DNA from 3 places in the Streptomyces zaehneri genome. Region 1 is predicted to be linked to each of the others. Evidence: riboswitches for the same ligand, from Rfam matches in the RefSeq annotation. Region 1 holds a riboswitch; each other region holds the start of a gene.
The links. Region 1 has a riboswitch for S-adenosylmethionine ahead of QQM72_RS22610 (aminotransferase class V-fold PLP-dependent enzyme). Riboswitches for the same ligand answer to the same signal wherever they lie in the genome.

Region 1 (9,726 bases):
CACGCAACGCAGTTTTTTCAATCAACTCACGTGCAGTCATGCTCGATTGACGCTACGTTGCGTGACGATCCCGCCAATTCGGTCAATAAACCTGGAACTTCGACGTTTAGGACAGCCGCTTCAGAAGTACCGCGGAAGCCACCGGTCGGGCACCCGCCTTGGCGATCCCGTCGGCCACCTCACGGTCGGTCGAGGCGACGATGACCGGCCGGCCCGGCGGCTCGGCCCGCACCAGCTGACGGATCAGCTCGTCGGCCGTGACACCCGGCTTGGAGAACAGCACCCGCACCCCGCGCGGCGGCGCGAGCAGCACCGGAGCGGCCAGCTCGGCCCCGTCGAAGACGCAGGTGACCTCGGCGCCGGTCTGCGCGGCGAGCTGCGAGAGCTGCCCGAGAAGCCTGAGCCGCTGCTTCTCCAACGGCATCTGCGGATAGCCGGTCTTGGTGACGTTGTAGCCGTCGACGACGAGATGGGCCTGGGGCAGCGCGAGCAACTGGTCGAGAATGGCCGGATCGTTCTCCGACAGTGCCCGCGTGGCGATGTCCTTCGGGGTCATTCGTCCCGGTTCGACCGCGTCGACGGTTGCCGCCGGACGCACCGACACCGGCGGCAACGCCAGCTCCCGCCGCAGCCCTTGGGCCGCGTCGAGCACCGTGTCCAGCAGCAGCCGCACCCGCATGTCCTCGACGCTGCGCCCCTCGCGCGCCGCCCGCCGGGTGGCCTCCAGCGCCGCCTCCACCTCGCCGAGCCGCGCCTTCAGCCGCCGCGTCTCACTCTCCGCGGCCGACACCTGGGTCTGCCCCTCGGCGCGCACGGTCTCCAGCTCGCCGCGCACCTTGCGCAGCGCGGCCTCGCCCCGCTTCACGTCGCTGAGGGCCGAACGCAGCTTGCGATGGAGCGATTCCGCTTCCTTCTTCGCGGCGTCCAGCTCGGCGCGCAGCCCCTCGGTGCCCGCCCGGGACTGCTCACGGGCCCGGTCGAGCTCCTCGCGCAGCCGCTCCAGTTCGGCCCGGCTCTCCTCGCCGGCCCGCTCGGCGTCCGCCCGCTGGGCCTCCTCACCGGCCGCGGTGACCAGCTTCACCCAGCCGACGGGCCGCAGCACATAGGCCGCGGCCGCCACTTCGTGCGGGTCCGCGGCCGGGGTCGGCGAGCCGGAGTCGAGAGCGCCGGCGAGTTCCGGCTGGGCCTCTCTGAACTTCTCGGCGATGCGCTGCCGGAAGAGCGGATCGGTCTCCAGCGCGGCCGCCATCGCGTTGCCCGCGAACTTCGCCCGCCGGTTCGGCGCGAACCGGGCGTACTGCCGCAACTGGACGGGCAGTTCGCCGACGGTCAGCCCGCCGAAGCCGTCGGAGACGATCTGTACGACCCTGCGCCGCACGCCGTCCGGCAGCGGACGGTCGAGCATCTCGGCGGCGCCGTCGCCCGGCCCCCCGCCTGCGCTCTCCACCATCCGTCACACCCCAATACTGTGCGGGCCTCCCCCACTCTCGGCTTCGCTCGAGCGGGGGGACCCCCATCGTCAGGAACCGGCGCCCGGCCGATCCACGAGTTCCACCTGGTCCACGGCGTTGCACCAGCGGCACCGCACCGACTCGATGGTCTCACTGACCACCTCGCGCTCCTCGACCTTCGGCTCACCGGCGAGGTCGAGGTGCACGTACTCGACGACCTTCGACGAGCGCGTCACGTCGAACCGCGTGAGGTTGCCGCAGAGAGTGCAGCGCCACCGCGTCGCGGCGGTCGGCAGGGGAACCGTCATCGTGGCTGTCCGCTTCCTTCTAGTGTCGTGCTTCCGGTTGACGGGGTCGGGCCGGAGGCTCCCCCGCGCGTATGGCTCGTAACCCTACGGCCTGGCGGGTACTCGCCGCCCATCCGTCCGCGGCGGCGAGGCGGTCCGGACGAGCGCGTCCGGTTACGTCATGCTTTGTTCTCATGATCGGCGACTGGAACGGGACGGTCGGCAGGGTGGTCCGCAACCGCCCGGCGCCGGTGACCTACGCACTGATCGCGCTGTGCTGCCTGATCTTCCTGATCGGGCCCGCCTCGGGCTTCAATCCGGCGTACGGCTCCGGCGACGAACTGCTGGCGGCGCAGCGCGCCTATTTCCGGCGCTGGGGCGTGGTGCCCGGCGAGCTCTTCGAGGGCGCGCCACGGGCCGCCCTGACCCCGGCCACGGCCCTCTTCGTCCACGGCAGCTGGGTGCACCTGCTGGGCAACATGCTCTTCCTCTACGTCTTCGGGACGATGACCGAGGACCGGATGGGCCGCGTCGAGTTCACGCTCTTCTACCTCGGCTGCGGCTACCTGGCCCTGCTGGGCTACGCCGCCGCCAACGCCGAGTCGTCGCAGTCCCTGGTCGGCGCCTCCGGGGCGATCTCCGCGGTCCTCGGCGCGTTTCTGTACCTCTTCCCCCGGGCGCGGGTGACCAGCCTCCTGCCGTTCCTGTTCTTCCTGCCGCTGCGCTTCCCCGCATGGGTCGTGCTGCCCTTCTGGGCGGCCCTGCAGTGGGTGGCGGCGGGGCGGGCCGCCCAGGGGCCGGGGGTGGCCTATCTGGCGCACCTGGTGGGCTTCGGCCTGGGGCTCCTCTACGCGTGGGCCCGTTTCGGGCGTACGCGTAGAGTGAGGCCCGCCCCAGCTCCGGCTCCCGAGGGAGAGAACCAGCCGTGATCACCGCGATCGTCCTCATCAAGACCAGCGTGGACCGGATTCCCGAGATCGCGGAGCGGATCGCTTCGCTGGACTCCGTCAGCGAGGTCTTCTCCGTCACCGGGACGTACGACCTGATCGCCATGGTGCGGGTGAAGGAGCACGAGGACCTGGCGGAGGTCATCCCGGGCAGCATCAGCAAGATCCCCGGGGTGGAGGGCACGGACACGCACGTCGCCTTCCGCACCTACTCGCAGCACGACCTGGAGGCGGCGTTCGCGATCGGGCTGGACTCCTGACCGGCTGAACACCGCCTCCGGCGGACCGTCGTTCAGACCGCGGGCACGCAGCGGCCGTCTTCCGTCCGGTACTGCCACCGCGCGCCCTCGCTCACCAGTTCGCGCACCGCGTTCACGAAGCGCTCCACGTGCTCGTCCGGGGTCCCCGCGCCGAAGCTCACCCGGATCGCGTTGAGCGACTTCTCGCCGGGAGCCGCCTCGGGGGCGCCGCACTCGCCCTGGGTCTCGGGGTCGCTGCCCAGCAGGGTGCGCACCAGCGGGTGGGCGCAGAACAGGCCGTCGCGGACCCCGATGCCGTACTCGGCGGAGAGGGCGGCTGCGAAGTGGGAGCTGTTCCAGCCCTCGACGACGAAGGAGATCACGCCGACCCGCGGCGCGTCGTCGCCGAACAGGGACAGCACCTTCACCTGCGGGACCTCGGCCAGACCGGCCCGCACCTTGGCGATCAGGTACTCCTCCCGGGCGACCAGGCTGTCGAAGCCGGCCTCGGTGAGGGCCTTGCACGCGGAGGCGATGGAGTAGGCGCCGATCACGTTCGGGGAGCCGGCCTCGTGGCGGGCGGCGCTCTCGTGCCACTCCACGTCCACTCCCCCGTCCTCGCGCCGCGTGACCTTGCGGCTGGCGCCGCCGCCGGCGAGGTACGGGTCGGCCGCCACCAGCCAGTCGGCGCGGCCGGCCAGCACACCGCAGCCGAAGGGCGCGTACAGCTTGTGACCGGAGAAGGCGATCCAGTCGACGTCGAGCTCCTGCACGGAGACCGGGTGGTGCGGGGCGAGCTGGGCCGCGTCCACGACGATCCGGGCGCCGTGGGCGTGCGCGGCGGCCGCCAGCTCGCGTACCGGCCACAGCTCGCCGGTGACGTTCGAGGCGCCGGTGACACAGACCAGGGCCGGGCCGTGGGGGTCCCGGTCGGCGAGGGCCCGCTCCAGCGTCTCGACGGCCTGGCGCGGGGTGCGCGGGGCGTTGAGGTAGGTGACCCGGGCGTCCTGCCAGGGCAGCAGCGAGGCGTGGTGCTCGGTCTCGAAGACGAAGACCTGGCAGCCCGCCGGGAGGGCCCGCGCCAGCAGGTTGAGGGAGTCCGTCGTCGAGCGGGTGAAGACCAGCTGGTCGTCGGGGCGGCAGTCCAGGAACCCGGCCACCGTCCTGCGGGCGCTCTCGAAGAGGTCCGTGGACAGCTGCGAGAGGTAGCCGGCGCCCCGGTGGACGCTGCCGTAGTACGGGGCGTAGGCCGCGACGTCGTCCCAGACGCGCTGGAGGGCGGGGGCGCTGGCCGCGTAGTCGAGCGCCGCGTAGGTGACCTCGCCGCCCGTCACGAGCGGGACCGTGACATCCCGGCCGAGAACGGGCAGCGGCGCACAAACGGTACGGGCGGCGGCAGCGGTGGAGACAGACATGGCGAACTCCCGTGAGAGGCAAGGGTGAACCGCCGTGCGAGCGGGCATGGCTCGAGCACGGAGGAAGGTGAAAGGGGTGTGCGGAGGCGGGGCTCTACGCCCTATCGCATTCGCTTGCTCACGGAAGACTCCCTCGAACGACCAGGACCCCTGGCGGTGCTCACTCAGAAGAGTGCGAGGGGTCCGCGCTTGCCGTAGACCTCGCTGCCTACGACCTGGTCTTCACCCGGGGCACCCCGCCACGGACGGAGGGTTGCCGGACAGTCGGCCGGGGCCTCATGACTGTCACTCATGACCTGATACGGGAACGTACGTGAAGTGATCGCCGTCCCGCAACCCGTGTCCGGATCGCGGGACGGACCTCAGCGGCGAGGCGTCACGCCCGGGTGGCCGCGACCCAGCGCTCCAGCGCCCGTCCGGCCGCACCCGAGTCGATCGACTCGGCCGCCTTCTCCATGCCGTCGCGCAGTTGCCCGGCAAGGGTCCCGGAGCCCGGCTCCAGGGCCACCAGCGCCGCCGCCGAGTTCAGCAGCACGGCGTCCCGCACCGGGCCCGTCTCGCCGTCCAGGAGGCGGCGGGCGACCTCCGCGTTGTACGACGGGTCCCCGCCCCGCAGAGCCTCGACCGGGACCAGCTCGAGCCCGACGTCACGCGGGTCGAAGGTCTCCTCGGTGACCTTGCCGTCGCGGACGACCCACACATGGGACGTGGCCGTCGTGGTCAGCTCGTCGAGACCGTCGTCGCCCCGGAAGACCAGGGACGAGTTGCCGCGCTCGGCGAAGACGCCCGCGACGACCGGCGCCATCCGCGGGTCCGCGACCCCGACCGCCTGGGCCCGCACCTTGGCGGGGTTGGTCAGCGGGCCGAGCACGTTGAACACCGTGCGGATGCCCAACTGGCCGCGCGCGGCGCCCACATGACGCAGCGCCGGGTGGAACTTGATCGCGAAGCAGAAGGTGATCCCGGCCTCCTGGGCCACCTCGGCCACCCGCCGCGGGGTCAGCTCCAGATTGACGCCGAGCTTCTCCAGGACGTCGGAGGCGCCGGACGCGGAGGACGCCGCCCGGTTGCCGTGCTTGACGACCGTGGCGCCCGAGCCGGCCACCACGATCGCCGACATCGTGGAGATGTTGACCGTCTTCGCGCCGTCACCGCCGGTGCCGACGATGTCGACGGTCCGGCCGGGCACCTCGATCAGGTTGGCGTGCTCGTACATCGCCCGGACGAGCCCGTTGATCTCCGCGACGGTCTCGCCCTTGGCCCGCAGCGCCACCACGAACCCCGCGATCTGCGCGTCGGTCGCCTCGCCGCGCATGATCCGGTCCAGCGCCCAGAACGTGGCGTCGGCGTCCTGGTCGCGCCCGTACAGCAGACCGTTCAGCACCTCGGGCCAGGAACGGCCCGCCGCGGTGTCGCCTCCAGCGGGGGTCACAGCGCTCATAGCCGCTCCTGCGTGTGTCGTCGTGTACGTCGTGCGCCTCGTGACAAGGTGCACCCCACCCTATCCAGCCCGTGGGCACGGCAAAGGGCCCCGTCCGAAGACCGGACGGGGCCCTTTCCTGCGGCGTGGCGACGCCTCAGCGATCAGTGGTGGCCGTGGCCGCTCGTGATCTCCTTGTACTCCTCCACGGTGGCCTTCGGAATCTGCTGGTCCTCACCGAAGTACGCCCCGCTGATCTTGGCGCGGAGCTTCTCCTTGCCCGTCACCTTGCGCTCGACGCCGTTCTCGTCGACGGCGGCGCCGATCGCGGCCGGCTCGTACTGCTCGTGCGCCGTGAGGGTGTGCAGCTGCTCCTGGCTGAGCGGCTCGTGGATCTCGATGAACTCACCGTGCGGCAGGCGCTTGATGGTGCCGGTCTCGCGACCGTGCAGCACCTTCTCCCGGTCCCGGCGCTGGAGGCCGAGGCAGATCCGCTTGGTGAAGACGTACGCGATGACCGGTCCGACGAAGAAGAAGATCCGGACGAACCAGGTGATCGAGTTGATCGACAGGTGGAGGTGCGTGGCCCACAGGTCGTTGCCACCGCCGACCAGCGTGATCATGTACATCGTGACCCAGGCGACGCCCAGGGCCGTACGGGTGGGCGCGTTGCGCGGACGGTCCAGGATGTGGTGCTCGCGCTTGTCGCCGGTGACCCACGACTCGATGAAGGGGTACATCGCCAGCGCCGCGAGGACCACACCGAAGAGCACCAGCGGGATGAACACGCCCAGGACGAGCGTGTGACCCCAGAGGTTGATCTCCCAGCCCGGCATGAAGCGGATCAGGCCCTCGGCGAAGCCCATGTACCAGTCGGGCTGGGCGCCGGTCGACACCTGGTCCGGACGGTAGGGGCCGATGGCCCAGATCGGGTTGATCTGCGCGATGCCAGCGACAGCCGCGATCACACCGAAGACCAGGAAGAAGAAGCCTCCGGCCTTGGCCATGTAGACCGGCAGCAGCGGCATGCCGACGACGTTCTTGTTGCTCTTTCCGGGGCCCGCGAACTGCGTGTGCTTGTGGTAGAAGACCAGGATCAGGTGGCCGACCACGAGCCCGAGCATGATGCCCGGCAGCAGCAGGATGTGGATCGAGTAGAACCGCGCCACGAAGTCGTGGCCCGGGAACTCCCCGCCGAACAGGAACATCGAGATGTACGTGCCGACGATCGGCATCGACAGGATCGCGCCCTGGGTGAAGCGGACACCGGTGCCGGAGAGCAGGTCGTCCGGGAGCGAGTAACCGGTGAAACCGGTGAACATGCCGAGGACGAACAGCAGGAAGCCGAACAGCCAGTTGACCTCACGCGGCTTGCGGAACGCGCCCGTGAAGAACACGCGCATCATGTGCACGAACATGCCGGCGAGGAAGATCAGCGCCGCCCAGTGGTGGATCTGCCGGATGAGCAGACCGCCGCGCACCTCGAAGGAGATGTGCAGGGTGGAGCTGAACGCCTCGGACATCAGCTGTCCCTGGAGCGGGACGTAGCTGCCGTGGTACTCCACCTCGTTCATCGACGGGTGGAAGAACAGCGTCAGGTACACACCCGTGAGGATGATGATGATGAAGCTGTAGAGGCAGATCTCACCCAGCATGAACGACCAGTGGTCGGGGAAGATCTTGCGCATGTTGGCCTTGGCCAGGGTGTAGATCCCCAGCCGGCCGTCGGCCCAGTCGGCGATCCGCTCGCCCGCCGGAGCCTTCCCGCGGTCACGGGACTCGTTGCTCTCGGTGTTCTCGTTCGTACTCATCCGCGCTCCCAGAAAGCAGGACCGACGGGCTCTTCGAAGTCGCCGAGCGCCTCGAGATAGCCCTCGTCGTTCACACCGATGCGCAGCTGCGGCAGGGCGTGGCCGGCGGGGCCGAAGATCACTCGGGCACCGTCGGAGAGGTCGAAGGTGGACTGGTGGCAGGGGCACAGCACATGGTGCGTCTGCTGCTCGTACAGCGAGATCGGGCAACCGACGTGGGTGCAGATCTTCGAGTACGCCACGATGCCCTGGTAGGACCAGTCGAGTTCCTGCTTGTCCTTGATGTTGTCCGGCTGGAGCCGGACGATCATCAGGGCCGCCTTGGCGATCTCGTTCTGGAACTCCTCGTCGTGCTCCTCCAGGCCCTCGGGCTTGGCGAAGGTGAGCGAACCGACGGCGACGTCCGAGGGACGCAGCGGCTCGTTCGTGTTCATGTTGACGAGCAGCTTGCCCTTGGACCACAGCGTGTGACGCAGCTTGTCCTCGGGCAGCGGGCCGAGGTCGCGCAGCAGCACGACACCGGACAGCGGCACGAGGGTGAGCGCGCCGAGCATCGTGTTGCGGATCAGCTTGCGACGGCCGAGCGCGGACTCCTTGGCGCCCTGCTTGAAGTCCGAGTGGACCTTCGCGCGGAGCTCGGGGGAGGCGGCGATGGCGTGCCGCTCGTCGGCGACCTCGACGTCCGACATCAGGGTGCGGGCCCAGTGGACCGCGCCGGCGCCGATGGTGAACAGCGCCGTGCCCAGCGTCAGACCCAGCGCGAAGTTCAGCGCGCTGAGGTGGCCGATCGGGAACACGAAGATCGACTTGTCGGCGGGGATCGCCACGTACGAGGCGATGAAGCCGACCGTGGCGAGCATCGACAGCGTGAACAGGAAGGCGACCGCACGCTCGGACCGCTTGGCGGCCCGCTCGTCGATGTCCTGCACGCGATGCTCGTGAGGCGGCAGCCCCGGGTCCGCGAACGGGTTCTGCTCGTCCGCGACGCCTACGGCGCTGCCGTGTGCGTGGCCCTGCTCAGCGGGCAGGTTCTCTTCTGGAATGTCTTGGCTACTCATGACTTCTTGGCCTTTGCGGTCCGAGCGGCGACCCAGACGGCTACCGCGATCAGGGCACCGAGACCGAAGATCCACGCGAACAGGCCCTCACTGACCGGCCCGAGGCCGCCCAGCTCCAGACCACCGGGGTTGTTCGTCTCGTCGCTGTTGACCGCGTGCAGGTACGCGATGATGTCCTTCTTGTTCTGCTCCGACAGGGTGGTGTCGGGGAAGGAAGGCATGTTCTGCGGGCCGGTCTGCATGGCCTCGTAGATGTGCTTCGGGTCCACGCCCTCGAGGGTCGGGGCGTACTTGCCCTTGGTGAGGGCACCGCCCTTGCCGGTGAAGTTGTGGCACTGCGCGCAGTTGGTGCGGAACAGCTCGCCACCCTTGGCGATGTCCGCACCCTCCGGGCCGTACTCGGCGTCGGTCGGGACGGACGGGCCGGCGCCCAGGGAGGAGATGAACGCGGCGAGCTGGTCGATCTCGGCCTGCGTGTAGATGACCTTCTTCGCGGGCACCTGGGCGCCCTGGGAGGTGGCCGCGGGCATGCGCCCGGTGCCGACCTGGAAGTCGACGGCCGCGGCGCCCACGCCGACCAGGCTCGGGCCGTCGGAGGTCCCCTGACCGCCGGTGCCGTGGCAGCTTGCGCAGCCAACGGCGTAGAGCTTCTTGCCCTCGTCGATGGCGAGGGACTGGGCGGTGTCGTCTGCCTGCGCCTTGCTCGCGGGCGCAAACGCGGCGTACAGCCCCCCGGTAGCCGCCAGCGCGAGGAGTAGGACGACGAGCGCCGCCAGCGGATGGCGTCGTCGTGCGGAGAGCTTTTTCACGGATTACCCCGGTGTCAGGATCTTCTGCGTCGATGCTTGGGATGTGCGGGAGCGAGCGTGCCCGGCTACTTGATCATGTAGATCGTGGCGAAGAGGCCGATCCAGACGACGTCGACGAAGTGCCAGTAGTAGGACACGACGATGGCCGCGGTCGCCTGCTCGTGGGTGAACCTCTTGGCCGCGTAGGTGCGCCCGAGGACGAACAGGAAGGCGATGAGGCCGCCCGTCACGTGCATGCCGTGGAAGCCGGTGGTCAGGTAGAACACCGAGCCGTACGGGTCGGAGGAGA
Region 2 (9,726 bases), on a different contig from region 1:
GTAATGACCCTGTCAAGAGTTTGGTCTGGACCGGATTCGCGAGGCCCGGATTCGGGAGGCCCGGTTCCGGAGGCCCGGATTCGGGAGGCCCGGATATGGGAGGCCCGGTCCCGTAGGCCCGGATTCGGGAGAGGGGCCTGTGGAGCCGGAGCCGGATGCCATGGGGGGGGTGGTCCGCCGCCCGGCGGTCGCGGGAGGGCAGGATGGGACCATGAGCGTAGTCAAGATCAACGTACTGGCCGTCCCGGCGGAACAGCGGGAGACCCTCGAGAAGCGGTTCGCCGCGCGAGCCCACGCCGTCGAGAACTCGGACGGCTTCGAGTGGTTCGAGCTGCTCCGCCCGGTCGAGGGCACCGACACCTACCTCGTCTACACGCGCTGGCGTGACGAGGCGTCGTTCCAGGCCTGGCTCGAGGGCCCGATGAAGGCCGCCCACCGGGGCGACACGGAGGGGGAACGGCCCAAGCCCGCGGCCTCGGGCTCCACCCTGTGGTCCTTCGAGGTGGTGCAACAGGCGGCACCGAAGGGCGAGTAGCCGCTCCCGCCGGCGGGTGGCCGCCGCGCCGTCCACCCGCCGCCCGCCGCGGCCGGCCGCCGGTCGTCACCGGCGGTGGCCGGCCGTCCCGGCCGGCGTCGGGGCCGTACCGCTGCGTCGCGGGCCTCCGGGCCCCTCAGGACGTCAGGCCGCTCGGCGTCAGAGCGGGCTCGGGGAAGGTGACGCCGGTCAGCTCCTCGGACACGGTCCACAGCCGCAGGGCGGCGGCCGGGTCGCTGGCCGCCGGGGAGCGGCCGACCAGGGTCGGGGCGCCGCGCATCTCGAAGAGGCCGTCGGGGCCGACGTAGCTCGCGCCGGGCAGGTCCCGGACGGCGGCGTACAGGGTGGGCAGCGCGCCGGCCCGGCTGTCCTGGGCGACGAGCCGGTTGCCCAGCCGCATGAAGAGGCGCCGCAGGAAGCTGGCGTCGTGCCCCTGGAGGTTGGTGGCGGCCCAGCCGGGATGTGCGGCCAGGGCACGTACGGGCGAACCCGCCTCGCCGAGCCGGCGCTGGAGTTCCAGGGTGAAGAGCAGGTTGGCGAGCTTGGACTGGCTGTAGGCCGCCATCGGGGTGTACTCGCCGGTCAGGTCGAGGTTGCCGAAGTGGATGCGGGGACTGCCCGGCATCCTGTGCGCGCCGGACGACAGGACGACCACGCGGTCGGTGACGTGCGGCAGCAGCAGGTTGGTCAGGGCGAAGTGGCCCAGGTGGTTGGTGCCGAACTGCGTCTCGAAGCCGTCCTTGGTGCGGGCCTCGGGGACGTTCATCACGCCGGCGTTGTTGATGAGCAGGTCCAGGTCGCCGCGCCAGCCGGCGGCGAACTCGCGCACGGAGGAGAGGTCGGCCAGGTCGAGCCGGCGCACCTCCACGCTGCCAGGCACGGCCGCGGCCGCCGCCTCGCCGCGTCGGGGGTCCCGCACCGCCAGGACCACGTGGGCGCCCGCGCGGGCCAGGGCCTCGACGGTGGCGAGGCCGAGCCCGCTGTTGGCGCCGGTCACCACGGCGGTGCGGCCGGTCTGGTCGGGGATGTCGGTGGTGTTCCAGGGCTGGGTGGTCTTCATGTCCTTTGCCATGCGTCCAATGTATGCGGTGCTCACAATGTTTGCAACGATAACAATGTGGGCGCTGCTCACGCCGGGCTAGGCTGAGGGCATGAAAAGCCGCCCCTACCACCACGGAGACCTCCCCGCGGAGCTGCTCGCACGTGCCGAGCAGACCTTGCGCGAGAGGGGATCGGGAGCGCTGTCACTACGGGAACTGGCCCGTGACATCGGGGTGAGCCCCGCCGCGCCGAGCCGCCACTTCAAGACCAAGCAGGCATTGCTGGACGCCCTGGCGCTGACCGGCTTCGAGCGGCTGGCCGCCGCCATCTCGGCCGCCCAGGAAGGCGTCGGCGAGACGTTCGCCGAACGCCTGGACGCCGCGGCCCGCGCCTATGTCGGTTTCGCCGTGACCAACGCGGCGCTGCTCGACCTGATGTTCTCGGCCAAGCACAGCCCGCAGGCGTCGGCGGCACTGGGCGCGACGGCCCACCTGTGGTCCGAGCAGCTGCTCGAACTGATCCGCGACGGGCAGCGCCGGGGCGAGGTGCGGCAGGGCGAGCTGGAGCGCGTCGCCCTGCCGATCTTCGCGGCGCTGCACGGCTATGCCGGGCTCACGGTCAGCGGCCTGCTGCCACCGGAGGTCACCGGGCCCGGCCTGGACGACGTGATCGCGTCCGCCCTGCGCGGCTGCCGGCCGGAGTAGACGCTCACAGGCCCCGGGGCATCAGGGCGCCCGGACGACCGGCTCGCCGTTCATGCCTGCGCTGTCACGCAAACCCGCGTCGGACAGAAGGCGACACCGGGCTCATGACGGCCGTCCGCCGAACTGCCAGTCGTGGACTTCGACGTCGGCATACCGGTCCGGGGCCAGAACGGCGCGCGCCGAGTCCGCGTCCGGGGCTCTGAGCAGCACCGCGGTACCCACCCGGGTGGCTCCGTCGTCGGACAGCAGCGGCCCGTACGCGATCAGCTCGTCCCGGTCGGGCGGCACGACGAAGCCGTCGTCCGTGTCCGGGCCGAGCCCGAGCACCAGGTACCGGCTGCCACCGCTGCGGCCACCGGGGAAGTCCCACATGGTGCGCCCCAGCGTGTTGCGCCACCGGCGCAGCAGCACGTCCCGGTAGACACCTGCCTGGTAGTTGGGCTCGTCGAAGGCGAACGCGCGGGCGGCGACGGCATCCGGGAGGTCGACGATGTGCACGCTGCCGGTGGCGGTGTCGCCGTCGGCGTCGAAGGTCGGGCCCCGGGCGATCATCTGCGCCGCGTACCCGTCCATGTAGGACCAGTGCTTCTCGAGCAGTTCGTCACGCAGGGCGGCGGAGGCGGGCCGGTCACGGTGGTAGCAGAAGAACTCCATACCGGCAGACCCTTCCCAAGTCCGCCCGGTATCTCAACCGGCTTTCGGCGGGGACGAGCGCGGGCACGGGCTTCCGGGGGACCGGTGACGCGGCACCAGGGCGGGAAGCCGGTCCAGGCCCGTGTCGAGCAGGATGCGGTCGACGGTCTGCGGGAGCGTGCTGTCGGCGCCGATGACCGTCTCGACGTCCCCCGGCAGCAGATCGAGCTCCCGGTACCAGGAGCGCAGGTCCGCCTCGCCGACCTCGTGGGCGATCGGCTTGGTGGCGTGACGCACCAGGGTTTCGGCGAGCGGCACATGGAGGTAGTAGCCGTGGGTCGGGCCGCGATGCTCCCCGCGCAGTCGTTCGAGCATGGGCCCGTACCGATCGGCGTAGAGGATGCCTTCGAGGACGACGTGGTAGCCGGCGTCCAGGGCATAGCGGGCGACGGCCTCGATCAGTCCGATGTTCGCCGCGCCGGGGCGGTCGTGCTCGCGCAGCACGACCCGGCGGAGGTTGTCCTGCCCGACCAGGGCCAGGCCCCGGCCGAACCTCTCGCGCAGACCTGCCGCCACCGCCGACTTGCCCGAGGCGCTGTTGCCGCGCAGGACGACCAACCGGGTTTCTGGGGTGCCCACCATCACGGCACTCACGCTACCGGCCCGGGCGACACCGACGCGCGCAGCGTCGCAACCGGATCCGTGCGGTGGCGGGGGCCGGCCCAGGGATTCGGCGTTTCAATGTACCTACACGCAGGGCGAGTCGAGGGCCCCTGGCAAGGTGCCGGCGGCGGGCCCGACGGTGCGGCCGGACCGGCCGGCACCCGGACGTGGACCCCGTTGTCTCCGCGAGAGCACTGTTCGAACCGACCGAAAATATGAACGGGTGTACGTACCAGGGTCGTTGGGACGTAGGTTGTGCCTCGAACTGCCCACGCCTCGGCCGAAAGACGGACGCCCCTCATGACCGACCATGTGACCACGCCCGGTGCAGCGGCACCTCAGAAGATCGACACCTCGGTGCCGCACTCGGCCCGCATCTGGAACTACTGGCTGGGCGGGAAGGACCACTACCCCGTCGACGAGCAGGCCGGTGACGCCTACACCGCCGTGTTCCCCGGCATCGTCACCATCGCGCGCAGCAGCCGCGCGTTCCTGCGCCGCAACATCACGTACCTGGTCTCCGAGGCGGGCGTACGGCAGTTCCTGGACGTCGGAACCGGTCTGCCGACCGCCGACAACACCCACGAGGTCGCCCAGCGCCTCGCCCCCGAGACCCGGATCGTCTACGTCGACAACGACCCGCTGGTCCTGGCCCACGCCCGCGCCCTGCTCTACTCCACCGCGGAGGGCGCGACCTCCTATGTCGACGCCAACGTGCTGGATCCGGAGCGCATCCTGGCGCGCGCCGCGGAAACGCTGGACTTCAGCCGCCCCACCGCGCTCATCCTCAGCAACATCCTGGGTCACGTCGCCGACCACGCCCAGGCCCGCTCCATCGTCACCACCCTGATGGCGGCACTGCCGTCCGGCAGCTACCTCTCCGTCAACGACGGTTCGCGGGGCATCGACCCGGTCTTCGAAGAGGCCCAGGACGCCTACAACGAAAGCGGCGCCGTCCCGTACAACCTGCGCTCCGTCGACGAGATCACGGCGTACTTCGACGGCCTGGAACTCCTGGAACCCGGAGTCGTCCCGGTCCCCCTGTGGCGCCCGGAGGCCACCTCCCCGGCCCCCGCCGTCATCGCGGAACACGGCGGCCTCGCCCGCAAGCCGTAGCATCCACGCCGCCGCCCTCCGCACCGCAGGGGCGGCCGGCGCGCGCCGACGCCACTCCGCCGCACCCGCCGTCAGGGCCGGTGCGGCGGAGCTGTTCAACTCTCCTACCGATATTGACGGATAATGTCAGTGCTCCGTAAGATCGGCCCCGGCATTGAGTGTCAGCATCAAGCCCTGGCTAGCTGACCGGCAACCCTCCTGCGCGGTGGGGTGCTCCAGGTGAAAGCCCGGCAGGGTCACCGACCCCGCAAGCGCGTGGCCCCGGTCCAGGGGCCTGAGATGTGGAGGACCAGAGTGCGGCACAGCGGCAACCTGAGTGCCTCGATCGCGACCGCGGAACTGTTCTCCGGATTCTCGCGCAGGCGCCACATCGACCTCCAGCGCTCCGCCAGCTGTCTGTGTCAGGGCTGATCACGCCCCACCCCGCAGGCTGACCCTCGCCCACGGCACGGTCACGCCGCCGTCGACCCGGTCGTCGACGTCCCCTCCCCCTGAACAGTTCTGAGCAGCGCCGGCCCGTGCGTGGCCGGCACCCTCCGCGCATCGTCATGGCCGCGTTCGGCACCGGCATGCGCGCGGTGACCCTGGAGTAGGAGAACCATCCCGTGACAGCGCATCCGGATTCCCGTACCCCCCGGTGGGCGGCGCTCGCCGCACTCGTGACCGGCAGCCTTCTGCTCAGCGCCTGCTCGTCCAGCGGCAGCGGCAGCTCGGGCGGCGAGGGCGGCAGCCCGAAGTCGGGTGGCACCCTGACCTTCGCGGTGGGCTCCGACGCCGGCTGCGTGGATCCCCAGCAGGTGGGCAGCAACGACACCATCTACTCACTGCGTCAGGTCGTGGACTCCCTGACCGACCAGGACCCCAAGACCGGCAAGATCGTGCCATGGCTCGCGAAGAGCTGGGACATCAGCTCGGACACCACGACGTTCACGTTCCACCTGAGATCCGGGGTGACCTTCAGCGACGGGACACCGCTCACCGCGCAGGTGGTCAAGGACAACTTCGACGCGGTACCGAAGCTCGGCGCCCTCGGCACACTCGCCCAGGGGTACCTGAGCGGCGTGCAGAGCACCACCGCCGTGGACCCCCTCACGGTGCGGGTGAGGTTCAAGCAGCCCAACGCGCAGTTCCTCCAGGCCACGGCCACGCACTCGCTGGGGATCGAGTCGTCGGCGAGCGTGCTCAGGAGCCCGCAGGAGAAGTGCAGCAAGGGCGTGGTCGGCTCCGGGCCGTTCGTGCTGAACGGCTATGTGCAGAACCAGTCGATCACCCTGGCCAAGCGCGCCGAGTACGCCTGGGGTTCCTCGCTGTGGACCAAGCAGGGCGAGGCGTACCTGGACAAGCTGGTGTTCAAGGTGGTGCCCGAGGCGGGCGTGCGCACCGGCAGCCTGCAGTCCGGCCAGGTGGACGCGATCGGCAGCGTCGGCAGGGCCAACGAGGCGGCGCTCGAGGGCGGTGCGGTGAACCTCCAGGCACGGGCCAACCCGGGCGTGGTGTTCAACCTGGGGCTCAACAACTCCCGGCCGCTCTTCAAGGACGCGAAGATACGCCAGGCGATCCTGTTCGCCATCGACCGGCAGCAGATCGTCGACGCCGTGTTCCCGACCGGCACCGTGCCGGCGACCAGCATCCTGGCGCACACCACACCGGACTACACCGACCTCGGCTCCGACCTGACCTTCGACGCCGCCAAGGCGAAGTCCCTGCTGGGATCGGCCGGTTGGAAGGCGGGCAGCGACGGCGTCCGGGTCAGGGACGGCAAGAAGCTGAGCCTGACCGTCAAGTGGTTCGCCAACGCGGCCACCAACCAGCCCGCGCTGGAACTGATCCAGCAACAGCTCAAGGCCGTCGGTGTCGAGGTGGTGCTCAAGCAGCTGCAGATCGCCCAGTTCTCCCCGACCCTTCAGTCCGGTGACTTCGACGCGGTGTGGGGCAACGTGACCCGCGCCGACCCGGACATCCTGCGCAGCTCTTACTCCACCCTGCTGGCCAACTTCTACCACCTGCCGGCCGGCCCGCTGGACACCGCGCTGACCCGGCAGGCCGCGACGACCGACGCGGCGAAGCGCAAGCAACTCGTCACCCAGGCACAGCAGTTGATCGTGCAGAACGCCTACGTCGTCCCCGTGGTGGAGCTTCAGACCCAGCTGGGAGTGGCGAAGAAGGTGCACAACCTCGGCTTCGAGGCCTCCAGCCGGATCCAGCTGCACGACACCTGGATCGGATAGCGGCCGGCATGCGTCCCTATGTGGTCAAGCGACTCGCGCAGGCCCTCGGAGTGCTCTGGGCGGCCTACACGGTGTCCTTCCTCGTGCTGGACTACCTGCCCGGTGATCCCGTCTCGGCGATGGCCGGCGCGGGAGCGGACACGGGCCAGGTCGATCCGGCCCAACTCGCCGCGCTGCGGCACGAGTACGGCTTCGACAAGCCGATTCTCGCGCAGTACGCCGACTATCTGGGCAGGGCGGTGCGCGGCGACTTCGGCGACTCGGTGTCCACCGGGCGGCCGGTGACCTCGACGCTGGCGGACGCGCTGCCGCAGACCCTCCAGCTGACCGGGGCGGCACTGCTCCTCGCGGTGTTCCTCGGCGGCGGGCTCGCGGTGCTGGCGACCTGCACCACCCGGCGCTGGCTGCGCCAGCTGCTGCTGTCGCTGCCGCCGCTGGGGGTGTCGGTGCCCACGTTCTGGGTCGGGCTGGTCCTCGTCGAGCTGTTCTCCTTCCGGACGCGGCTGTTCCCGGCGTTCGGCAACGACGGGCTGCGGGGCCTGGTACTGCCCGCGGTCACGCTGGCGGTCCCGACCGGCGCCCTGGTGGCGCAGGTACTGGCCAAGAGCCTGCTCACGGCGCTGGACCAGGCCTATGTGGAGACCGCCCGGGCCAAGGGCGCCGGCCGGCTGCGCATTCATCTGCGGCACGCGCTGCGCAACGCCTCGCTGCCGGCGCTGACGGTCGTCGGACTGCTGGCCGGCCAGCTGATCGCCGGTTCGGTCGTCGTCGAGACGGTGTTCTCCCGCGACGGTCTGGGCCGGGTGACCGCCGCCGCGGTCACGGTCCAGGACATCCCGCTGGTCCAGGGGGTCGTGGTGTTCGGGGCGCTGATCTTCGTGGCGGCCAATCTGATCGTCGATCTCGTCTACCCGCTGCTCGACCCGCGGATCGTGGTGGCGGCGAGCAGGAAGGTGCGTCCCGCATGAGCCGGACACTTGCCGACGGCGTCACCGCTGGAACGGCAGGAACCGCTGGAACGGCAGAAACCGCCGGGGCGGTCGGAGCGGTCGAAGCCGCGGCCGGCCTGGCCCGGCCGGTGGATCCCGGGGCCCATCCGGGCCCCGCGAGTACCGGCCGCGGTGTCGGACCGCGACGGTTCCCGCTGTTCCTGCTGCGCCGGCCCGGGCTGCTGGCCTCGGTGCTGGTGCTGGTGCTGGTCGTGCTGGCCGCGTTCTGGCCGGGGCTGTTCACCTCACAGGACCCGCTGCACGGGGTGCCGGCGGAGAACTTCCGGAGCCCCGGCGGCGGGCACTGGTTCGGCACCGACGAGCTGGGACGTGACGTGTTCTCGCGGGTGGTGCACGGTGCCCAGCTGTCGCTGAAGGCGACCCTGATCGCGGTGGGGTTCGCGTTCGTGGTCGGCGGCCTCATCGGCCTCGTCGCCGGGTTCGTCGGCCGCTGGGTCGAGGACGTGCTGATGCGCTTCGTCGACGTACTGCTGTCGATTCCGTCGCTGTTCCTGTCCCTGGCGCTGGTCACCGCGCTGGGCTACGGAACGGTGAAGGTGGCCGTCGCGGTCGGCATCGCCAGCGTGGCCGGCTTCGCCCGGGTGACCCGCGCGGAGGTGCTGCGGGTACGGCAGGCGGTCTTCGTCGAGGCGTCGCGCTCCTGCGGGGCCCGCTGGTACTCGGTGCTGGGCCGGCACGTCCTGCCCAACGCGGCGGGCCCGGTGATCGTGCTCGCCACCCTCGAGTTCGGCGCCGCCGTCCTCGCCGTGTCGTCACTGAGCTTCCTCGGCTACGGGGCGCCCCCACCGGCGCCGGAATGGGGCACCTTGATCTCCGACGGGCGCAACTACCTGGCCAACGCCTGGTGGCTCACGGCGCTGCCCGGACTGGCGATCGCGGCGACGGGCCTGGCCACCAACCGCATCGCGCGGGCGCTGGACGGCGAATGGTCCCGACAGCGATGACCGGCCCCACGACGAACGAACCCGAGACGGACGTACCCGTGACGGAAGAAGCCGGGACGGAAGAAACCGCGACCCACGAGTCCGCGACCCACGAGTCCGTGACCCACGAGTCCGTGACCGGCCAGGGCGTGTCCGGCCACAGCGCGACCGGGCGCCCCACGACCGGCACGGCCGCGACGAACGGGGCCGCGACAGCCGAGACCGCAACCGACAGAACCGCGACGGACAAGGCTGCCAACGAGAAGGCCGCGACGGACAGGACGGCAACCGACAAGGCGACGACGGCCGAGGCTGCGAGCGGCAGGGCCACGACGGCCGAGGCGGCACCCGGCGAGGTCACTGTCGACAAGGCGGCGCCAGCCGAGGCCGCAACCGGCGAGGTCGTCGCCGACAAGGCCACGACGGGCAAGTCCGCCACCGCCGCGGCCGCCACCGACAGGACCGCCGCACCCGAGGCCGCGACCGACGCGGCTTCCGTGGACGCGGCGTCAGCGGACGAGCCCGCGCTGCTGGAAGTGCGGGGCCTGTCCGTGTCGTATCGCACGCGTGGCGGGACCGTGCGCGCGGTGCGGGGCGTGGACCTCGACGTATGGCCGGGGCAGGTCACCGCGGTGGTCGGCGAGTCGGGTTCCGGGAAGAGCACGACCGCGCACGCGATCACCCGGCTGCTGGCGGCCAACGGCGGCATCGACGCCGGTACCGTCCGCTTCGGCCGGCACGACCTCACCGCACTGTCGGAGCGGGAGCTGCGTACCGTACGCGGCGCACGGATCGGTCTGGTGCCGCAGGACCCGACGGTGTCGCTCAACCCCGTCAAACGCATCGGTGAGCAGGTAGCCGAGGTACTGCGCA
Region 3 (9,726 bases), on a different contig from region 1:
GTGGGCGCGACCAGCCCCACGGCCCGCAGACGAACGACGGAACTCTCAGCCGAGACCCGCGTCCCGGAACGACTCCAGGTTCGGACGGATGGTCGCGGTCAGCCCGGTGCCGGCCACCGCGTCCAGGGTCTTCAGTCCGTCGCCCGTGTTCAGCACGACGGTGGTGAGCGTCGGGTCGAGAAGACCGCTCTCGATCAGCTTGCGCGTCACGCCCACCGTCACACCGCCGGCGGTCTCCGCGAAGATGCCCTCGGTCCGCGCCAGCAGCTTGATCGCGTCGACGATCTGCTCGTCGTTCACGTCCTCCACCGCGCCGCCGGTGCGCCGCGCGATGTCGAGGACGTACGGACCGTCCGCCGGGTTGCCGATGGCCAGCGACTTGGCGATGGTGTTCGGCTTCTGGGGGCGGACCACGTCGTGCCCGGCCTTGTAGGCCACGGAGACCGGGGAGCAGCCCTCGGCCTGCGCTCCGAAGATCCTGTACGGCCTGTCCTCGACCAGCCCGAGCTTGATCAGCTCCTGGAGACCCTTGTCGATCTTCGTGAGCTGGGAGCCGGAGGCGATCGGCACGACCAGCTGGTCCGGCAGCCGCCAGCCGAGCTGCTCGCAGATCTCGTACGCCAGCGTCTTGGAACCCTCGGCGTAGTACGGCCGCAGGTTGACGTTGACGAAGCCCCAGCCCTCGCCCGCCGAGTCGCCGATGAGTTCGGAGCAGAAGCGGTTGACGTCGTCGTAGTTGCCCTCGATGCCGACGAGCTCGCCGCCGTAGACCGCGGCCATGACGACCTTGCCCTGCTCCAGGTCGTGCGGGATGAACACGCAGGACCGGAAGCCCGCCCGGGCGGCGGCGGCGCCGACGGCGCCGGCCAGGTTGCCCGTGGAGGAGCAGGAGAGAGTGGTGAAGCCGAACGCGCGGGCGGCCTCGATGGCCTGGGCGACGACACGGTCCTTGAAGGAGTGCGTCGGGTTGCCGGAGTCGTCCTTGACGAAGAGCTTGCCGGCGTCGACGCCCAGTTCACGGGCGAGGTTGTCGGCCTGGACGAGCTTGGTCCAGCCGGGGTTGATGTTGGGCTTGTCGGCCACGTCCGCGGGGACGGGCAGCAGCGGCGCGTAGCGCCAGATGTTCGCGGGCCCCGCCTCGATGCGCTTGCGGAGCTCCTCCGTGTCGTAGGAGGAGAAGTCGTAGGCGATCTCGAGCGGGCCGAAACACTCCTCGCAGGCGAAGACCGGGCCGAGGGGCACACGGTGGCCGCACTCGCGGCAGGTCAACGCCGCGGCCGGACCGAGGTCGACAGCAGAGGACGTCGTAGAGTCGGTGGTGCTTGCAACAGTCTGCGCAGCCATGTGAGGCGAGGCCCTTTCTCCTCATCTTCCTCACGACGCATCTCGCCGTGAGACGGATTTGGCACCTTCCCGAGCCGGGAGCCTCGCGAAGCGATCACCACGTGGATCAGTGATCGTTACGAGACCGGCTGGAGGGTTGCCGGGGCTTCATCGGGCCGTATCCCTCTGCCCCTCTGGATGAGCGGTATGAAGTTGTGAACGCGGGCGACCTCGGACATGCGATGGTCATCCGCGTTGTTCAAGACTGTAACCGAAGGCCAGGACAGTTGAGAGAGTCGTCCGAACCGCGAGATGGATCACACGGTCACCTCCCGTGCACCCGGTGTGATCACGACAGTGAGGAGCCGCAGACTGTGCTTCGAGAAACTGAGCGCTGGCTGGCCACCCGCTCCTGGTCCGTGACCGATCGTCCGCTCCACAGGATCCTGGCCGCGAAGCGCGCCACGAACCAGTCGGTGTCCGTCGTCCTGCCCGCGCTGAACGAGGAGGAGACGGTCGGCGACATCGTCGCGGTCATCCGTCACGACCTCATGCACCAGGTCCCGCTCGTCGACGAGATCGTCGTCGTCGACTCGGGATCGACCGACCGTACGTCCGAGGTGGCCGCGGCGGCCGGCGCGCGGGTCGTCCACCGGGACGACATCCTGCCGCGGATACCGGCCGTGCCCGGCAAGGGCGAGGTCCTGTGGCGCTCCCTGCTGGTCACCACCGGGGACATCGTCTGTTTCATCGACGCCGACCTGAGGGAGTTCTCCTCGGACTTCGTCTCGGGGATCGTCGGCCCGCTGCTCACCGACCCCGGGGTGGATCTGGTCAAGGGCATGTACGACCGTCCGCTGGGCGGCGCGGCCGGCCAGGGCGGCAGGGTCACCGAGCTGATGGCCCGCCCGCTGCTCAACATGCACTGGCCGCAGCTGGCCGGGTTCGTGCAGCCGCTCGGCGGCGAGTACGCGGCCCGCCGGAGCCTGCTGGAGCAGCTGCCCTTCCCCGTCGGCTACGGCGTGGAGCTGGGCATGCTGGTGGACGCCCTGCACCTGGTGGGCCTGGACGCCCTCGCCCAGGTCGACATCGGCGTGCGCAAGCACCGTCACCAGGACGGGCAGGCGCTGGGCCGGATGGCGGCGGCCATCTACCGCACCGCCCAGCTCCGGCTGGCCCGCGGGCACCTGATCCGCCCGTCCCTCACCCAGTTCGAACGGAGCGCGGACGGCTTCGAGCCGCGCACGTACTCCGTGGACACCGAGGAACGGCCGCCGATGGCGGAGATCGCGGAGTACGCGACCCGCAAGGTCGCGTAACGCGTCGGACGGGCCGTATACGGCGATAGCGCCGATAACGGCGATATCCGGCCAGATACGGCCCGTCCACACAGCGCGACCGTACGTTTGAGCGTTTCCCGACCGGGCTAGGTTGAGGCGTATGGCTTCCACGCACGACACTGCCGCCCCGGCCGCCGAGGTGCTGGTCGCGTCCAACCGCGGCCCGGTCTCCTACGAAGTACGCGAGGACGGCTCGCTGCACGCGAAACGCGGCGGCGGCGGGCTGGTCTCCGGCCTGTCGGCCATCGGCCCCGAGGCGGGCGCCCTCTGGGTGTGCTCGGCGCTCTCCGACGGCGACCGGGAGGCGGTCCGGCGCGGTGTCGGCGAGGAGGGCGTTCGGATGCTGGCCGTTCCGGCCGACGTGCACGCCGACGCGTACAACGGCATCGCCAACTCCGTGCTGTGGTTCGTCCACCACCTGCTCTACCAGACGCCGCTGGAGCCCGCCTTCGACGCGGAGTTCCGCCGCCAGTGGGCGTCGTACGAGGCCTACAACCGGGCGTTCGCGCAGGCGCTGGCCGAGGAGGCGGCGGACGGCGCGGCGGTCCTCGTCCAGGACTACCACCTGTGTCTGGTGCCGGGGATGCTGCGTGAGCTGCGCCCTGACCTGCGCATCGGCCACTTCTCGCACACGCCGTGGGCGCCGGTGGACTACTTCGCGCTGCTGCCGGGGGACATCCGCGAACAGCTGCTGCACGGCATGCTCGGCGCGGACCGCCTGGGCTTCCTCACCCGGCGCTGGGCGGACGCGTTCACCTTGTGCTGTACGGAGTTCGCCGGCGGACCCGGCAAGACGCAGATCGGCGTGCACGGTCTCGGCGCGGACGCCGACTTCCTGCGCGAGCGCTCACACCGGCCGGACGTCGACGAGCGCATGGTGGCGCTGCGCGCGGAGATCGGCGAGGGCCGCAAGGCGATCGTCCGCGTCGACCGCACCGAGCTGTCCAAGAACATCGTGCGCGGGCTCCTGGCCTACCGGCAGCTGCTCGACGACCACCCGGAGTGGCGCGAACAGGTCGTCCACGTGGCCTTCGCCTACCCCTCCCGCCAGGACCTCGCCGTCTACCGCGACTACATGGCCGAGGTGCGGCGCCTGTCCGAGGAGATCAACGAGGCCTACGGCACGCCCGGCTGGACCCCGGTCCTGCTGAACCTCAAGGACGACTTCGCCCGCTCCCTCGCCGCCTACCGGCTGGCCGACGTGGCCCTGGTCAACCCGATCCGGGACGGCATGAACCTGGTCGCCAAGGAGGTCCCGGTCGTCTCCGACGAGGGCTGCGCGCTGGTGCTGTCCCGCGAGGCGGGTGCCTACTGGGAGCTGCGCGAGGACGCGATCACGGTGAACCCGTACGACATCCTGGAGACCGCCCGTGCCCTGCACGAGGGGCTGACCATGAAGCCGGAGGAGCGGGCCGAGCGCACGAAGCGGCTGTCCGCGGCGGCGACCGCGCTTCCCCCGGCCCGGTGGTTCCTGGACCAGCTGAACGCGCTGCGGGAGCTTCAGCCGAGCTGAGCGGCCAGCTCCCGCAGCAGCCGTACGACGCCGGCGGGCCCTGCCATTCACCTGCGCACGACGCGAGCCCGCCCCTGAGTCCTGAATCCGAGTGCGTGCCGATAAATCTCCGGCAACCGGTAGCGTCCGTCAGAATCCCTGGCCAACGCACCTGCTTCGACAAGTGCGGCGATACCGGGAGCATCCAGCCCGACGTCCTCCGCGCTGAAGGGCATCAATACCTCCGGCGCATACCGTTCCAGTCCTCGCAGTAGTTCGCCGAGCTGTTTGTTCTCCTGGCCGATCTCCTTGACCTTCTCCGAACTGCACATCGCGAGCGCGTCGCGCATGGCAATCGCAACGAGCAGGCGGTCCGTCTGTTCGTCTCCTGCGGACAGGTCCGCAGCTTGCCGGAGGAAGCGCACGACGTCCCGGGCCTGCACCTGATCATTGAAATCGGCCAGCGCCGCCGGCACCCAGCGTTCCGACCAGGCTTCATGCGAACTGTCCGAGCCGAGTTTGGCGCCCCACACAGGGCGGAGCGCCTGAGCGATGTCTTCGTACGACAGTTCCATGAGTTCCCGGTCGGGCTTCGCCACGGCCCGGGCGGTCACGGCAACCCACAGGGCAAGCCGGAGTGCCTCCTGGGCGTCCCACCTCAGAGCATAGGCCTCATATCGGTCAAGGAACTGGCCGAGATTCTGCCGGATCGCCCACGTCGCCAGGTCACGTCGGACGAACACCACCACGCCGAGCGGACGTCCGCGTAGCGAGCGCAACCAGTCGGGCACTTCGACCAGCAAAGTGCGCAGTGCCACGCGCTTGGCCTCGCCTTCGAGTTCCTGAAGGAAGTCCTCCAGCCCGTCGAAGACGAAGAGCAGTTTCCGCTGTGCGCCGAGTGCCAGGAGTTCCCGTTCCGCGTCGAAGCCGGCGTCCGGGGCGACCTCGCTGCCGCCGGCGATCGCCATGCAGCGCAGCCAGACGTTGAGCCAGACGTAGGAGTCGGTGCTGTCGTCGCCAGAGCGCAGGGCATCGTTGAGCACCTTGAGGATCTGACTACGAGTGGCTCCCCGGCCTCCCGCGGCCCGGTCACGCAGATCCTGTGGTCCGGTACGCCCGTCCCCGGTGGGCTGCTGGTCAAGGTTGGCGGGATCAAGGACAGGCACGACGAGCGCATCGTCCAAGACCTGCATCCTGGCTCTGCGGGCAAAGTCCGACCAGCTTCCGGCAGCACACATCCGTGCGAACGTGAACGTCTTTCCGGCACCCTTGGCCCCCACGACCACGGTCACGGGCAACGAACTGCGGTGATCGCCGATCAGACGCTGCAACGGCTCGGTGGACAGGAAGCCCAGCGCGCCGTCCAGACCGGTGCGTTCGGCGAAGACGAGCGACGCCGCGCGTTCACGCAGGGCGCTTCGGCGCTCCTCAACGCTCGTGGGAACGTCAGCCTCGTTCCCCACCGCCTCCAGCAGGGGCTGTGGGGCCAGTTCGGCCACCCTGTCCCCGAGCCCGCAGCGGCGTACGACATCGACCACGTCGTCCCAACTGCGCGGCAGCGCGATCAACTCATCGCGAAATGGGCTGACCAGAGCAACCGTCACCGCCTGCGAGTCCAGCGAGAACTCCAGCTCGTGCTCGTCGCCCTCCGTCACTCCGAGCACGTCGTCGAGGGCCTGTACCAGGACTTCCCGGGCAGCCTCGGCATCAGCGTCGTGGACGTCCATGCGGTATTGCGTCACTACGGCGGCCGGCGCGGGGTCTCGGCCCAGGAGCGCGGGGGCCTTGGCTCCCAACTGCCGAATCATGCGGACCGTTCCGTCCAGGGACTGGCTGCTGAGGGTAGTGACGAACACCCTTTGCACCCGAGGGTCGAGGAGCACGGGCGCGGACAGCTCGGATGCGCCGGCTCGCAGATCCACGATCACCACATCGAAATCAGCCGCTGCCGCAACCTCCGCCAGGGACTCGGTGAGAAAGTACTTCGACCGATCAGGAGTGAGCAGGTCGACCGGCTCGATACGCGGGGGGCCGAGCCGGGAGCGACGCGTGGCCGGCAGAATCGCAAGCTTCCCCTGGCCGGTACCTCCGACAACGTACTGTCCCGCGAGGTAGCCGCGCACGATGTCGACCACGGACGACAGGTCTCCACCGGTCGTGCCGTGCAGAAGCGCAAGAACATCCTCGTAGGCGATGTCGCAGGTTCCGCCCTGGGCCTGGTGCATCCAGGTGATGCCCGGTGCCTCGAGGTCCGCATCGATCAGCAGGACGCGTTGTCCGAGTCGAGCCAAGTGATCGGCAAGGGCGACCGCATGCACCGTGCGGCCCACACCACCCTTGAAGGAGTGGAATGCGATCATCTGGACATCGCCGGGGAAACCGTCCGCGAGCGGTCGGGCAAGGCTCATTGCCAGTTCGGCAGTTGTCCGGCGCTCCGTCAGACGGGGGACTCGTCGCTTCTCCACCCTGCCTTCTGCACGATGGAGTGTCACGGGGATGCCTTCGGTACCGAGGCCGCTCGGCCGGTCCAGGGCAAGCACCAGTTCGCCCTCTGCTCCTCGCACCGACCCTCGGCCCAAGGCACGGTCCAGCCAACCACGGACGTTGTCTTCGGTCGTTTCCGGTGTGATCGTCAGCACCAGTTGGTCCCACCAGGCGTCCGCCTCAAACAACCAGTCGGGCCAGCGCCCGACAGCCGCCAGAAACGCAAGGTGTTCGTCGACATCCACCCAGGTGAAGAGACGACCAGGCACGGTATCGCCATGATCGCCAAGGTCCGGTTGCGCTCTCACTCCGCTGTTCACGCCGTCCATCACTTCCGAGACTCCGAGATCAAGGTACGCAGCGCGTCCAAGGCGAGTTTCTGATCAGCCGCTTCCAGATCCGCACCGTACCGCCACGCCTCGTGCAACGCGTGGGACTCGACCTTCTGGAGGGCGCGGCCGTTGACCCGGGGCCGGGCGCACCCCTTCAGTGCGTCCTGAGCCTCTGGTGACAGCCTGAGTTCCTGTGCCAAGGCCCGCAGGTCGTGCGTACGCAGTTCCGTCGACCATGCGGGTGATGCTACGGCGCGGCGCGACGACTCTGCGTGACGATTTCTCTGTTCACGAAGCCGAAACCGGCCGACCAACACTGCGGATTCGACCTTCAGTCAGCCATCCTGGCCGCCAGCAAGGCCAGCAGCCGTACGACGCCGGCGGGCCCGTCGACGACGAGGTCCGCGCGCTCCGCGAGTTCGCCGACCTCGGCGCTGCCGCTGCACACCAGCAGCCCGGGGACACCGTCCGCGCGGAGCTTCTCCACGGCGGCGAAGGCGGGCAGGTCGCCGAGGTCGTCGCCGGCGTAGAGGACGGACCGCGCGCCGGTCTCGCGGACGTGCTCCAGCAGGGCGACGCCCTTGTCCATGCCCGGCGGGCGCAGTTCGAGGACCATCCGGCCGGGTTCGACGATCAGGCCGTGCCGGGCGGCGAGGTCGGTGAGCGGGGCCCGCAGCGCCTCGAAGGCGGCCCGGGGGTCGTCGGCGCGGCGGGTGTGGACGGCGACGGCCCGGCCGCCCTTCTCCTCGACCGAGACGCCCGGCAGGTCCCCGGCGGCGGCCAGGACCCGCGGGAGTTCGGCGCGGACGGCGGCCACTCCGGGGTGCGGGGCCGGGGCGCTGAGGGCGCCGGTGCGGGCGTCCCAGCGTTCGGCGCCGTAGTGGCCGAGGACGCAGAGGTGCTCCAGTCCTTCGGCCCCGGCGAACCCGCCGTGCCGTACGGCGACCTCGGCGGGCCGCCCGGTGATGACGGCCACGGCGGCGACCTTCGGCGCGAGGGCGGTGAGCGCGGGGACGGCGTCGGGGTGGGCCCGGGCGTCCTCCGGGTTCTCGACGATCGGGGCGAGGGTGCCGTCGAAGTCGAGCGCGACCAGCGCGCCGGCGGGCCGGGCGACGATCGCGTCGAGCGCGGCGCGGCCCGCCGGGGTGACCGGAACGGGAAGAGGGAGGGGACGTCGGAGGGGATCGGGTTCCGAGGAGTGCGTCTCGTGGGTGCCCATACGCCGACGATAACCAACGCACGCCCGTGGCCAGGACGCGGCTGACCGTTCCCGCCGGGCGCGCGACGCCCTGCACGGCACCTCGCCGCGGTGGCGGATCACCCGAGTACATCCGGTACGCGGGCGGTCCTGCGCCTCGCGACGCAGCGCACCGGACGCCGCGTCCCCGACCTCACGGGTCAATACACTCAGCGCTCCCCCCGCCTCGCCTCCCGCACCCTGCGCAGTCTGTTCACCGTGACCGGGTCGTGGGCGAGGGCGCGGGGGTCGTCCAGGAGGGCGTTGAGGAGTTGGTAGTACCGGACCGGGGACAGGTCCAGTTCCTCGCGTATCGCCCGTTCCTTCGCGCCGGGGCCGGAGAACCCGCGCCGTTCCAGGGCGAGGATGCCCCGTTCCCCCGCCCCCAGCTCGTCCGCTTCCGCTCGCCGCTCCATGTCCGCACGGTAACGCCCGGCACCGACAGCGGCCCAGCGCCGGGCGGCCCGTCAGCCGGTGCCGGCGTCCAGCGTCGTGGCCGTGGTCTGGAGTTCGCCCAGTACGCCGGCCGGGTCGCCGTTCGCGGTCACGGCCTGGCCGATCCGCTGTTTGATCTCCGCGCTGACCTTCGCCCAGGAGGTCCGTCCGACGGGGTAGGTCTCGGAGAGCGGGAGCTCGTCGAGGAACGGCTTGAGGTCGGCGTCCTCCTCGGCCGCGCCCATGACCTGGGAGGCCGAGGTGGTGACCGGCAGCAGGTCGTACTCGCGGGAGAAGTCCAGCACGTTCTTCTCGCTGTAGACGTAGTCGAGGAAGTCGCCGACCTGTTCGGCGTGTCCGTTCTGCTTGAACGCGGTCATCCAGTCGGCGACGCCCATGGAGACCTTGGTCGGGCCGGCGACGCCGGGCATCGGCACCATGCCGAACCTCACGCCCTTGCTCGCGGCCGCCTTCATCAGCGAGGGGTGCCCGTTGAGCATGCCCACGTCGCCGGCGGCGAACGCGGCGAACGCGGCGGCCCTGTTCAGCTTGTCCGGCGCGACCGGCCCGGTGAGGCCCTTGCCGACCAGGTCGTCCTTCAGCCAGTCGAAGGTCTCGACGTTCTCGGTGGAGTCGATGCTGTAGGCGCTGACGGTCTGGGTGTAGCCGCCCCCGCCGCTGAGCAGCCACTGGAGGGTCTCGGCCTGCGCCTCCTCGGGTCCGAGGGGCAGCGCGTAGGGGTACTTCACGCCCTCGTCCTTGAGCGCCTTCGCGTCCTCGGCGAGCTCGGCCCAGGTGGTCGGCGGGGTCAGGCCGGCCTTGGCGAAGAGGGTCTTGTTGTAGAACAGCAGCCGCGTGGAGGAGGCGAACGGCATGCCGTACCGCACCCCGTGCACCTCGCCCGCGTTGGCGAGCTGGGACACGAAGTCGGCCTCGACGGGGATGGAGAGCACATCGCTCACCTTGTAGAGCCGGTCGGCGGCCGCGTAGTCGGCGTACGCGCCGATCTGGGCCATGTCGGGGGCCCTGCCCGCGTCGACCATCGCCTTGACCTCGGCGTCCACGTCGTTCCAGGAGTAGACG

Region 2: linked by a shared signal. The riboswitch ahead of QQM72_RS29800 (putative leader peptide) and the one ahead of QQM72_RS22610 (aminotransferase class V-fold PLP-dependent enzyme) in region 1 are both predicted to bind S-adenosylmethionine.
Region 3: linked by a shared signal. The riboswitch ahead of thrC (threonine synthase) and the one ahead of QQM72_RS22610 (aminotransferase class V-fold PLP-dependent enzyme) in region 1 are both predicted to bind S-adenosylmethionine.

The regions. Positions count from the first base shown of each region.
Region 1 covers NZ_JASTTJ010000013.1:186,646-196,371, forward strand. The annotation lists gene QQM72_RS22590 (NYN domain-containing protein) at 107-1,450, opposite strand; gene QQM72_RS22595 (hypothetical protein) at 1,520-1,759, opposite strand; gene QQM72_RS22600 (rhomboid family intramembrane serine protease) at 1,933-2,667, shown strand; gene QQM72_RS22605 (Lrp/AsnC family transcriptional regulator) at 2,664-2,945, shown strand; gene QQM72_RS22610 (aminotransferase class V-fold PLP-dependent enzyme) at 2,978-4,339, opposite strand; SAM riboswitch class IV at 4,520-4,636, opposite strand; gene trpD (anthranilate phosphoribosyltransferase) at 4,716-5,780, opposite strand; gene qcrB (cytochrome bc1 complex cytochrome b subunit) at 5,924-7,570, opposite strand; gene qcrA (cytochrome bc1 complex Rieske iron-sulfur subunit) at 7,567-8,628, opposite strand; gene qcrC (cytochrome bc1 complex diheme cytochrome c subunit) at 8,625-9,437, opposite strand; gene ctaE (aa3-type cytochrome oxidase subunit III) at 9,503-9,726, opposite strand, start outside.
Region 2 covers NZ_JASTTJ010000021.1:103,169-112,894, reverse strand. The annotation lists gene QQM72_RS29830 (antibiotic biosynthesis monooxygenase family protein) at 212-535, shown strand; gene QQM72_RS29825 (oxidoreductase) at 672-1,607, opposite strand; gene QQM72_RS29820 (TetR/AcrR family transcriptional regulator) at 1,687-2,280, shown strand; gene QQM72_RS29815 (YciI family protein) at 2,383-2,934, opposite strand; gene QQM72_RS29810 (kinase) at 2,968-3,555, opposite strand; gene QQM72_RS29805 (SAM-dependent methyltransferase) at 3,877-4,692, shown strand; SAM riboswitch class IV at 4,843-4,952, shown strand; gene QQM72_RS29800 (putative leader peptide) at 4,972-5,103, shown strand; gene QQM72_RS29795 (ABC transporter substrate-binding protein) at 5,298-6,920, shown strand; gene QQM72_RS29790 (ABC transporter permease) at 6,929-7,888, shown strand; gene QQM72_RS29785 (ABC transporter permease) at 7,885-8,874, shown strand; gene QQM72_RS29780 (ABC transporter ATP-binding protein) at 9,351-9,726, shown strand, end outside.
Region 3 covers NZ_JASTTJ010000020.1:41,791-51,516, forward strand. The annotation lists gene thrC (threonine synthase) at 46-1,344, opposite strand; SAM riboswitch class I at 1,363-1,528, opposite strand; gene QQM72_RS28635 (glucosyl-3-phosphoglycerate synthase) at 1,698-2,642, shown strand; gene QQM72_RS28640 (alpha,alpha-trehalose-phosphate synthase (UDP-forming)) at 2,764-4,176, shown strand; gene QQM72_RS28645 (KGGVGR-motif variant AAA ATPase) at 4,224-6,968, opposite strand; gene otsB (trehalose-phosphatase) at 7,303-8,190, opposite strand; gene QQM72_RS28655 (DUF3263 domain-containing protein) at 8,379-8,624, opposite strand; gene QQM72_RS28660 (ABC transporter substrate-binding protein) at 8,676-9,726, opposite strand, start outside.